Linked DNA regions of Kitasatospora fiedleri. The protein of the gene in region 2 binds, or shares a complex with, the protein of the main gene of each other region. Links are inferred from orthologs where the notes say so. Each region holds a gene or a part of one and is shown on either strand. Other genes may lie near its edges. The genes, in order: tig and rpsG.

Region 1 (5,750 bases), 610 kb from region 2 along the record:
CGCACCTCGGAGCTCTCGGCGAGCTCCTCCTCGATGATCTCGTTGCACAGGTCGATGCACTCGTCGCAGATGTACACGCCTGGCCCGGCGATCAGCTTCTTCACCTGCTTCTGCGACTTGCCGCAGAACGAGCACTTGAGCAGGTCGCCACCGTCTCCGATGCGTGCCACGAGGTGCTTCCCCTTCGCCAGGGGCCCCGCGGGGGTCGGGGCCTGGTGCTGTGAGACCGGCTGCGCCGTCGGCGGTCGGTCTGGTATCCGACGGTACTCTGCCGAGCCGTCGTTTCCGCCGACTTCGACCGGTCTGCCCTACGCCCTGGGCGAATTGATACCGAACAGATGCCGTCGCGGGCGCATGACCCGACTGCCATTGTGCGGGACGGACGCCAGGACCGGAACGCCCCGGGGCGGGGCGTACGTCACGTACGCACCGCCCCGGGGCGGGAAGGTCAGTCGGTGTACGAGTTCTTCCGGGTCGAGACGATCTGGTCGATCAGCCCGTACTCCAGCGACTCCTCGGCGGTGAGGATCTTGTCGCGCTCGATGTCCTCGCGGACCTGCTCGACGTCCTTGCTGGAGTGCTTGGCCAGCATGTTCTCCAGCTGCTCGCGCATCCGGAAGATCTCCTTGGCCTGGATCTCCAGGTCCGACACCTGGCCGCGGCCGGTCTCGGTGTACGGCTGGTGGATCAGGATGCGGGCGTTCGGCAGCGCGAGGCGCTTGCCGGGGGTGCCGGCGGCCAGGATCACCGCGGCGGCCGAGGCCGCCTGGCCCATGCAGACCGTCTGGATGTCCGGCTTCACGAACTGCATGGTGTCGTAGATCGCGGTCAGCGCGGTGAACGAGCCGCCGGGCGAGTTGATGTAGAGCGAGATGTCCCGGTCCGGGTCCATCGACTCCAGGCAGATCAGCTGCGCCATGATGTCGTTCGCCGAGACGTCGTCCACCTGCGAGCCGAGGAAGATGATGCGCTCCTCGAACAGCTTGGCGTACGGGTCGTACTCGCGGATGCCCTGCGAGGTGCGCTCGACGAACCGCGGGACGATGTAGCGGCCCTCGGCGCGCATGTCCTCCAGGCGGGCCTTGGCACCGGACAGGCTGGGGATGTTCATGGTTTCTGGTCCTCCGAAGCGTGCGGTCAGGGTTCCGATGCCGGTCAGCCGGCCAGGCCGGCGCCGGTGCCGCCGCCGCCCGGGACGTCCGCGGCGCTGTGCATGATCTCGTCGATCAGGCCGTACGCCTTGGCCTCCTCCGGCGTGAACCAGCGGTCGCGGTCGGAGTCCAGGGTGATCTGCTCGAAGGACTGGCCGCTGTGGAAGGCGATCAGCTCCGACATCCGCTTCTTGGTGCGCAGCAGCTGCTCGGCCTGGATCCGGATGTCGGTGGCGGAGCCGCCGAGGCCCGCGGAGGGCTGGTGCATCAGGATGTTGGCGTTCGGCAGCGAGAAGCGCTTGCCCTTGGCGCCCGCGGTCAGCAGGAACTGGCCCATCGACGCCGCCATGCCCATCGCGATGGTGACCACGTCGTTCTTGATGTACTGCATGGTGTCGTAGATCGCCATGCCGGCCGAGATGGATCCACCCGGGGAGTTGATGTAGAGGTAGATGTCCTTCTCGGGGTCCGCCGCGAGCAGCAGCAGCTGGGCGGTGATCTTGTTGGCGATGTCGTCGTCGACCTGCTGGCCGAGGAAGATGATGCGCTCGTTGAGCAGCCGGTTGTAGACCTGGTCGCCCAGGCCGCCACCCACGTCGCCGCCGGCGGCGTGCGGTGCCATCGGGCCAGGCATCTGCATCTGCGGGAACGTCACTTAGCCACCTGCTCAGTCGATCTGCGTGTGTGTCGCTGTCCACCGACCCTAACGCGCAGGCCCCGCCGCTGAATCCCCCACGCAGAACTGTTCGCTGTGAGCGCAGGGTGAGCGGGCCGGACCCGTGGGGCACGCGAACGGGCCCGGACGCCGTGCGGCGTCCGGGCCCGTTCCCGGTCTGACTTCACCGTCGGTGGCCGACGGTCACGGGGCTCAGGCCCCGGCGGACTCCTCGGAGGTCTCCTCCGCGGCGGCCTCGGTGGACTCGGCGGCCTCGGTGGTCTCCTCCTCCTCGTCCTCGAAGGAGACGGTCTCGCCGTTGGTGTCGGTCACCTTGGCGGCCTCGACCACCAGGGCCAGCGCCTTGCCGCGGGCGACCTCGCCGACCAGCAGCTGCACCTGGCCGCCCTGGACGACCTGCTGGGCGAACTGGTCCGGGGTGAGGCCGGAACCGGCGGCGCGGCGGACGAGGTGCTCGGTGAGCTCCTCCTGGTTGACGCCCAGCTCCTCGTTCTTGACGATCTGGTCCAGCACGAACTGGGTCTTGATGCCCTTCTTCGCCTGCTCCTCGGTCTCCTTCTCGTAGTCCTCGCGGGACTTGTCCTGGGAGGCGAGGTAGGTGTCGAGGGTCAGGCCCATCGGCTCCAGCTGGTGGTGCTCCAGGTTGTGCTTGCGGGTGCCGATCTCGTCCGCGAGCAGCTTCTCCGGGTAGTCCATCTCGACCCGCGAGAGCAGCTCGTCGAGGACCTTCTCCTGGGCCTGGGTGGCCTGGTCGAACTCCTTCATCCGCTCAAGGCGCTTGACGGAGTCGGCGCGGAGCTCCTCGAGGGTGTCGAACTCGCTCGCCAGCTGCGCGAACTCGTCGTCCAGGGCCGGGAGTTCCTTCTCCTGGACGGTGGTCACGGTGACGGTGACCTCGGAGTCCTTGCCGACCTGGGTGCCGCCCTTGAGGGTGGTGGTGAAGGTCTTGGACTCACCGGCGGACAGGCCGACCACGGCCTCGTCGATGCCGTCCAGCAGGCGGCCGGAGCCGATCTCGTAGCTCACGCCGGTGGCGGTGCCGTCCTCCGGCACCTCACCGTCGACCTTGGCCTCCAGGTCGATCACCACGATGTCGTTCTCGCCGGCGGCGCGCTCGACGTCCTTGACGGAGGCGAAGCGCTCGCGCAGCTGCTCCAGCGACTTCTCGACGTCCTCGTCGCCGACCTCGATCGGGTCGACCACGACGGCGATCTCGGAGAAGTCGGGCAGGGTGACCTCGGGGCGCACGTCGACCTCGGCGGTGAACTTGAGGTCCCCGCCGTCCGCCAGGTTCTCGACACCCTCGATCTCGGTGATGTCGGGCTGGCCCAGAACGTCGATCTGGCCCTCGTCGACTGCCTGCGTGTAGAAGCGCGGAAGCGCGTCGTTGACGGCCTCCTCCAGCACCGCGCCACGACCGAAGCGCTGGTCGATCACCTTGTTCGGGATCTTGCCCTTGCGGAAGCCCGGAACGGTGACCTGCTGGTTGATCTTCTTGTACGCCGCGTCGAGGCTGGGCTTGAGCTCCTCGAAGGGCACCTCGACGGTGAGTCGAACCCGGGTGGGGTTCAGAGTCTCGACGGCGCTCTTCACGGTTGGGTCTCCTAGGGGGCTTGCGGTCAGGGCGATAGGCGGTTGGGGCTGCATTGCTGTCCGTACTACCGCCAGCGATCCATCCTACCGGTACCACGAAAGCGGCTGTGCCCGGCACCGGGGGCTGGGAGCCCGGGGGCCCGGAACCACGGCGGCGGAACCACGGCGGCGGGCCGCGGCGACGACGGGGCCGCAACGACAACAGGGCCCCGCCCGCCGACGAGACCCTGCCGCACACGGTCGGGGTGACCGGATTCGAACCGACGGCCTTCCGCTCCCAAAGCGGACGCGCTACCAACCTGCGCCACACCCCGTGGTGCCGAGCAGAAGAGTACACGTCGACCCGCCCCCGACCGGGGCGATATCGACGAGCCGAGGACGAGCCGACAACGGGAAGGAGCGTGCAATCCACCGACCCGACCAGGTACGCTGGGCCAGTCCTCACCACCGCACGGTGGCGGAGGGCGCTTCCCTGCGGGTGTAGCTCAATGGTAGAGCCCCAGTCTTCCAAACTGGTCACGCGAGTTCGATTCTCGTCACCCGCTCCACGAGGCCGACGGCCCCGACCGCCCAGCGGTCGGGGCCGTCGCCGTTCCCCCTCCGGCGCACCGGTCCCGCGCGCTCCCGCCCCGCGGACGGCCCGGAGGCCCCGCGCGGTAGGTCGCGCGGGGCCTCCGGGGGGTGGTGCCGGGGATCAGACGTTGACGCCGTGGGCCGCCAGGTAGGCGACCGGGTCGATGTCGGAGCCGTAGTCCGGGGTGGTGCGGATCTCGAAGTGCAGGTGCGGGCCGGTGACGTTGCCGGTGGCGCCGGACAGGCCGATCTGCTGCCCCGCCGTCACGGACTGGCCGGCCGAGACGGAGATCGAGGAGAGGTGCGCGTACTGGGCGTACTTGCCGTCGGCGAGCTTGATGACGACCTGGTTGCCGTAGGCGCCGCCGTTGCCGGCCGAGACCACGGTGCCGTTGGCGATCGCCTTCAGGCTGGTGCCGGTGGAGACCGGGAAGTCGATGCCGGTGTGGTAGCCGCTGGACCAGCTGGAGCCCGCCACCTTGTAACCGGTGGTGACGCTGCCCGGCGCGGGGGCGACGTAGCCGGAGGAGGAGCTCGCGGCGGAGCCGGCGCTGCTCGAACCGGTGGAGGCGGTGGCGGTCGACGACTTCGCCGCGGACGACTTCTCGGTCTTGGCCTCGGTCTTGGTCTTGACCTCGGTCTTGGCCGGAGCCGGGGCCTCGGTCTTGGCCTGCGCCTTCGGGGCGGCGGCGGTGGCCGCGGCGTCCGAGGAGGTGGTGGCCGAAGTCGCCGGGGCGGCCTGGCCGTTGACGGCCAGCTGCTGGCCGGGGTAGATCAGGTTCGGGTTGCCGCCGATGACCGCGCGGTTGTCCTGGTAGAGCTTCTCCCAGCCGCCGTCCACGTTCTTCGCGGTGGCGATCTTCGAGAGGGTGTCGCCGGCGGCGACCTTGTAGGTCTGCGCGGCGGCGTCACCGGCGGGGTGGCCGGTGGTGTCGGCGACGGGGGTGGCGTCGACCGAGACGTTGGCCCACTGGCGGCCGCCGTCCTGGTGGTCGGCGGTGCCGTGCGCGGAGGCGGCGGAGACCGGGAGGCCGACCGCGGCACCCACCACGCCGGCGGCGATGGCGATGCGGGCGATGGTGGTCAGGCGCGGCTTGCGGTGCTTGCCCTGGACGGACATGAAGCTGTTCCTCTCCGACGCCTACGAGGTGAGCTGTCGGGTTCGGGCGAGAGTTGCCCGGCCGCGTCTCCGCGGCTTCACCCCGAGCCGTCCCGTGCGTTCCGGGCCCGGCGTACTACCTGTGGTTCCCCCGCTCCTGCCGTGGCGTGGTGTCTGGTCGGCACCGAACGGCGGCAGGACTAGGCGTTCCGCTCGATGGCCAGCCCGGCCGATGTCCGGGCTGCGGAGGAAGCAAAACCCACGGCTCGCGGAGCTGGCAAGCGCCGAAGAGCCCCGTTCCCGTGCTCGGGAGGGGGCTGACGGTACGCCAGGTCACGCTCCGCCGACGACGGGCTGCGGTGCGCGTACGGGATCATGACGGTGCGCCCACGAACCGCACACAGCGGGCGACGTCGGCCACTGCGTGCACCTGGGCGCTGACCTGGCGTGACGGGTCGGGTGAGCCTGGTCACCCGCGGGCAGCGACGCGGTCCGGAACGGGGGTGCCTCCGCCCGTCGGAACGTGCTCCCCGAGGCCGGACGGGGTGGTCAGCCCGCGATGCCGGAGATGGCCTTGGAGATCGAGTTGAGGAACTGCTGGATCGGCCCGGCCATGGTCGACTGGCTGAGCATGAATCCGAACAGCGCGGCGATGATG
Region 2 (5,556 bases):
GCACCAACAACCAACTGCTGTACTGCGGCATGGTGGTGTGCGCGCTGACCGTGCACCTGGTCACCAAGCGGCTGGCCGAGCGGCGGAACACCGCCGGCGACACCGACCCGGCCGCGCTGTTCGGCCCGGTCGGCCGCACCGGCGCGGTGGCCGGCGCCCTGGTCGGGCTGCTGCTCCTGCTCGGCACCGTCTCCTCCTCGATGGCGGACCGCTACATGCCTGCCCAGGACGGCACCTACCGGGTGCTGCCGTGGGTCTCCCACACCGTGCGCAAACTGGACGGCAGCTGCCCGAAGTTCGCGCCCGGCCACACCTGCTCCGCGGAGGGTGACCAGTCGTGGCTGAGCTACATCCGGTGAGGCCCAGCCGCCTCGCCGCCGGGCTGACCCGGCTGGCCGACCGGGCCGTCCGCACCCGCCGCCGCCTGTGGCTGTGCTCCTTCGCGGTGTTCCTCGCCCTCGCCGGGGCCTGGGCCGCGGCCACCCCGCTGGCCGCCTCCCCGGACGAGCACGCGCACTTCATCCGGGCCGCCGCGGTCGCCCGCGGCCAGTTCGGCGGCCCCGAGGTGATGGTCGAGCACACCGTCGCCGGGGTGGACTCGGAGTTCGCCGAGACCGGCGTCCAACTGCCCGGCTGGTACGCCCAACTGCCGCACGAGCACGAGTGCTACAGCTGGCAGCCCGCCGTCCCGGCGAGCTGCGCCCCGAAGATCGGCTCCGGCGGCCCGACCGTCCAGGTCACCACCGCGGCCGGCCGCTACCACCCGGCCTACTACCTGTACGCCGGACTGCCCAGCCTGGTCACCGACGGCCCGACCGCGCTCTACCTGATGCGCCTGCTGTCGGCGGTGCTCTGCGCCGCCCTGCTGGCCAGCGCGATGGTCACCGCCGCGGAGTGGCGCAGCCGACGGCCCGCGATGACCGGCCTGCTGGTCGCCGCGACCCCGACGGCGCTGTTCCTGGCCGGCATGGTCAACCCCAGCGGCGGCGAGATCGCGGCGGGCATCCTGGTCTGGTCGGCGATGCTGGCGATGCTGCGCTCGCCCGACCCGCTGCTGCTCAACCGCCGGCTGGCCCGGCTCGGCATCGGCGGCCTGGTGCTGATCAACATCCGTCCGCTGGGCCTGCTCTGGTTCGCCGGCGCGGCCGTCGTCGGCCTGCTGGTGCACCGCCGCGGGGCGCTGCGCCCGCTGCTGCGCCGCAAGGCGCTGTGGGGCTGGACGGTGCTGCTCGGGACCGCCTCGGTCGGGGCGCTGCTCTGGTCCCGCAGCCACCCGGACCACTCGGTGATCACGCTCCCGCCCTGGTACAACTCGCCCGCCGTCGCGGCCAAGGACGCGTTCGGCAACAGCATGGACTACATCCACCAGATGATCGGCTGGTTCGGCTGGCTGGACACCAAGCCGACGGTCTTCACCTGGGTGGTGTGGACCGCGGCGATCGGCCTGCTCGCGGTGCTGACGGTGGTGCTGGGCCGCCGCCGGGACGCCCTCTCGGCGGTCCTGGTCGCGCTCGGCATCGTGCTCGCCCCACCGCTCGCCCAGGCCGCCCAGTACCACCTCGGCCCGGTCTGGCAGGGCCGCTACCTGATGCCCTTCGCGGTCGGCCTGCCGCTGCTGTGCGGCGCCGTGCTGGCCGACCGGACGGCCTCCGGCGGCCCCGCGCTGCCCTGGCGCCGGCTCACCGCGACGGTGGTGCTCCCGCTGGCCCTGGCCAACCTGGCGGCCTTCTACTGGACGCTGCGCCGCTTCGTGGTCGGCACCGGCGGCTCGCTGTTCAACCGGCACGCGCACTGGCTGCCCCCGGGCGGCTGGGTGGTGTGGACCGCGCTGTACGCGCTGGCCGCGCTGCTGCTGGTCGTCCCGGCGTTCGCCTCCGACCACGCCGGCACCCCGTCCGCCGGGCGCCGCGCCGGACGCCGCCACCGGCTGCGCGCCGACGGCCCGCCGCTGGCGGCCGTGGACTGATCTACGGGCCCGCGCAACCGGGCGCACTCCATTTGTTTTGACCGCCGCCTGTGCGCTAGGTACGCTCTGACCTTGTGCCTGGGGTGTGCCCGGGTCCTTGTGCGTGCCAGCAGATCGGCCGCCGCAGCGGAGACTCCACCCGCTCGGTGTGCGCCGTAGCCGCAGCGCAGCTCATGGGATTCCGCGATTCTTCCCCGAAGAAGGCCCAACACACCCGACCGCGTGGGTCGGAGAGTGCGGGGCCACACCGCAGGTTAGTTCCACCGAGCCTTGGCACACAGAAAACGGAGAAACGGTGCCTACGATCCAGCAGCTGGTCCGAAAGGGCCGGCAGGACAAGGTCCAGAAGACCAAGACCCCCGCGCTTGAGGCATCGCCCCAGCGCCGCGGTGTCTGCACGCGTGTGTACACGACCACCCCGAAGAAGCCGAACTCGGCTCTCCGCAAGGTCGCCCGTGTGCGCCTCACCAGCGGGATCGAGGTCACCGCTTACATTCCGGGCGAGGGCCACAACCTGCAGGAGCACTCCATCGTGCTCGTGCGTGGCGGTCGCGTGAAGGACCTGCCGGGTGTGCGTTACAAGATCATCCGCGGCGCTCTTGACACCCAGGCTGTCAAGAACCGCAAGCAGGCCCGCAGCCGCTACGGCGCCAAGAAGGAGAAGTAAGAATGCCTCGTAAGGGCCCCGCCCCGAAGCGCCCGGTCATCATCGACCCGGTCTACGGCTCCCCGCTGGTGACCTCGCTGGTCAACAAGATCCTGCTGCACGGCAAGCGCTCCACCGCCGAGCGGATCGTCTACGGCGCCCTCGAGGGCGTCCGCGAGAAGACCAGTGCCGACCCGGTGATCGCGCTCAAGCGCGCGCTGGAGAACGTCAAGCCGACCCTCGAGGTCAAGTCCCGCCGCGTCGGCGGCGCCACCTACCAGGTGCCGGTCGAGGTCCGTCCGGGCCGCGCCAACACCCTGGCGCTGCGCTGGCTGGTCGGCTACTCCCGCGCCCGTCGCGAGAAGACCATGACCGAGCGTCTGCTCAACGAGATCCTCGACGCCAGCAACGGCCTGGGCGCTTCCGTGAAGCGTCGCGAGGACACCCACAAGATGGCCGAGTCCAACAAGGCCTTCGCGCACTACCGCTGGTAGTCCGAACCCCGTCACTAGACAGAGAGAGAACGAGCCACCATGGCTGCAACCTCCCTTGACCTCGCCAAGGTCCGCAACATCGGGATCATGGCGCACATCGACGCGGGCAAGACCACCACCACCGAGCGGATCCTGTTCTACACGGGTGTCTCGTACAAGATCGGTGAGGTCCACGACGGCGCTGCCACGATGGACTGGATGGAGCAGGAGCAGGAGCGCGGCATCACCATCACGTCGGCCGCGACGACCTGTCACTGGACCCTCGACGGTGTCGACAACACCATCAACATCATCGACACCCCGGGCCACGTCGACTTCACCGTCGAGGTGGAGCGCTCGCTGCGCGTGCTCGACGGTGGCGTGACGGTGTTCGACGGCGTCGCCGGTGTCGAGCCCCAGTCCGAGACCGTGTGGCGGCAGGCCGACCGGTACGGCGTCCCGCGGATCTGCTTCATCAACAAGCTGGACCGCACGGGCGCCAACTTCTTCTTCTGCGTGCAGACCATCGTGGACCGCCTCGGCGCCACCCCGCTGGTCATGCAGCTGCCGATCGGCGCCGAGGGTGACTTCACCGGCGTCGTCGACCTGGTGAAGATGAAGGCCCTGGTCTACTCGGCCGACGCGCCCAAGGGCGAGATGTACGACACCGTCGACATCCCGGCCGACCTCGCCGAGCAGGCCGCGGAGTACCGCGAGGCCCTGATCGACACCGTGTCGAACGTCAGCGACGAGGTGATGGAGCTCGCCCTGGAGGGTGAGGACATCCCCGAGGAGCTGATCGTCGCCGCGATCCGCAAGGGCACGCTGAACTCGGACTTCACCCCGATCTTCTGCGGCTCGGCGTTCAAGAACAAGGGCGTCCAGCCCCTGCTCGACGCGGTGGTGAAGTACCTGCCGTCGCCCCTCGACATCGAGGGCATCGAGGGCACCAAGCCGAACAACCCCGACGAGAAGATCGTCCGCCAGGCCTCGGACGACGAGCCGCTCGCCGCGCTCGCGTTCAAGATCATGTCGGACCCGCACCTGGGCAAGCTCACCTTCGTCCGCGTGTACTCCGGCCGCCTGGAGTCCGGCACCTCGGTGCTGAACTCCGTCAAGGGCAAGAAGGAGCGCATCGGCAAGATCTACCGCATGCACGCGAACAAGCGTGAGGAGATCGACTCGGTGGGCGCCGGCGACATCATCGCCGTGATGGGCCTCAAGCAGACCACCACCGGTGAGACGCTGTCCGACGAGAAGAACCCGGTCATCCTGGAGTCCATGGACTTCCCGGCCCCGGTCATCCGCGTCGCGATCGAGCCCAAGTCCAAGGGCGACCAGGAGAAGCTGGGTGTCGCCATCCAGCGCCTGGCCGAGGAGGACCCCTCCTTCCAGGTCAACACCGACGAGGAGACCGGCCAGACGATCATCGCCGGCATGGGCGAGCTGCACCTCGAGGTGCTGGTCGACCGCATGCGCCGCGAGTTCAAGGTCGAGGCCAACGTCGGCAAGCCGCAGGTGGCGTACCGCGAGACGATCCGCAAGGCCGTCGAGCGCATCGACTACACGCACAAGAAGCAGACCGGTGGCTCCGGCCAGTTCGCGAAGATCCAGATCGCGATCGAGCCGCTGGAGTCCGGCGAGGGCTACGAGTTCCTCAACAAGGTCACCGGTGGCCGCGTGCCGCGGGAGTACATCCCGTCGGTCGACGCCGGCTGCCAGGAGGCCATGGAGTTCGGCGTGCTCGCCGGCTACCCGCTCCAGGGCGTCCGCGTGACCCTGCTCGACGGTGCGGCGCACGACGTCGACTCGTCCGAGCTCGCGTTCAAGATCGCCGGTTCCATGGCGTTCAAGGAAGGTGCCCGCAAGGCGTCGCCGGCTCTGCTCGAGCCGATGATGGCCGTCGAGGTCACCACCCCCGAGGACTACATGGGCGACGTGATCGGCGACATCAACTCCCGCCGTGGCCAGATCCGGGCCATGGAGGAGCGTCACGGTGCCCGCGTCGTCAAGGCGCTGGTGCCGCTCTCCGAGATGTTCGGCTACGTCGGTGACCTGCGCAGCAAGACCTCCGGTCGCGCGAGCTACTCGATGCAGTTCGACTCGTACGCCGAGGTTCCGCGGAACGTGGCGGACGACATCATCGCCAAGGCCAAGGGCGAGTGACGTCCCGGCAATCGGGATGAAACGCACCCTTTAGGCTAGAAGGAGGGCACCCGGGCGAGACCCGTCCGGGTTCCACCCGGGAGCCCTCCGGCACCCCCACCCGCGGGACGGCGTCGGGGCGCGACACCAGCGCCCCGTGCCAACAACCCGATCCAGACCAACTGACGTCGTACGGCGTACAGAACTGTCCTCAGGAGGACTGCAGTGGCGAAGGCGAAGTTCGAGCGGACGAAGCCCCACGTCAACATCGGCACCATCGGTCACATCGACCACGGTAAGACCACGCTGACCGCGGCGATCACCAA

The links.
Region 1: the proteins of rpsG (region 2) and tig are in contact, whole or in part, in a crystal structure (PDB 3GTY), measured with the Thermotoga maritima proteins. The link is inferred for Kitasatospora fiedleri from one-to-one orthologs. Residues at the interface, in WP_004081843.1 of Thermotoga maritima: Lys34, Lys52, Lys55, Glu59, Arg62, Gln63, Glu66, Asn67, Lys69, Val71, Arg95, Ala109, Lys110, Lys111, Gly112, Arg113, Pro114, Glu117, Glu121, Ile124, Ala125, Tyr127, Asn128, Asn129, Thr130, Gly131, Lys135, Asp139, Arg142, Met143; in WP_004081061.1 of Thermotoga maritima: Glu122, Val124, Val129, Leu130, Tyr133, Glu188, Gly259, Ile262, Tyr263, Glu266, Ser270, Glu273, Gln274, Glu277, Arg308, Gln311, Ile312, Ser315, Tyr316, Glu325, Arg329, Arg336, Leu363, Phe366, Trp367, Arg373, Leu377, Arg381, Leu384, Glu387.

Annotation. Positions count from the first base shown.
Region 1 is NZ_OX419519.1:2,598,964-2,604,713, forward strand. What follows is about bases 1,221-4,129. They hold tig (trigger factor), read right to left. Parts: upstream 3,421-4,129; coding sequence 2,020-3,420; downstream 1,221-2,019. Other genes in these bases: QMQ26_RS12120 (ATP-dependent Clp protease proteolytic subunit), read right to left, coding at 1,221-1,785; QMQ26_RS12140 (M23 family metallopeptidase), read right to left, coding at 4,115-4,129. Outside these bases: ATP-dependent Clp protease ATP-binding subunit ClpX, read right to left, coding at 1-170; QMQ26_RS12115 (ATP-dependent Clp protease proteolytic subunit), read right to left, coding at 449-1,111; more of QMQ26_RS12120, read right to left, coding at 1,156-1,220; more of QMQ26_RS12140, read right to left, coding at 4,130-5,113; QMQ26_RS12145 (hypothetical protein), read right to left, coding at 5,642-5,750. UniProt on the Bacillus subtilis protein: Involved in protein export. Acts as a chaperone by maintaining the newly synthesized protein in an open conformation. Functions as a peptidyl-prolyl cis-trans isomerase.
Region 2 is NZ_OX419519.1:3,207,828-3,213,383, reverse strand. The notes cover bases 1,656-4,370. They hold rpsG (30S ribosomal protein S7), read left to right. Parts: upstream 1,656-2,635; coding sequence 2,636-3,106; downstream 3,107-4,370. Other genes in these bases: fusA (elongation factor G), read left to right, coding at 3,146-4,370; rpsL (30S ribosomal protein S12), read left to right, coding at 2,262-2,633; QMQ26_RS14790 (DUF2142 domain-containing protein), read left to right, coding at 1,656-1,966. Also shown: QMQ26_RS14795 (hypothetical protein), read left to right, coding at 1-359; more of QMQ26_RS14790, read left to right, coding at 338-1,655; more of fusA, read left to right, coding at 4,371-5,251; tuf (elongation factor Tu), read left to right, coding at 5,456-5,556.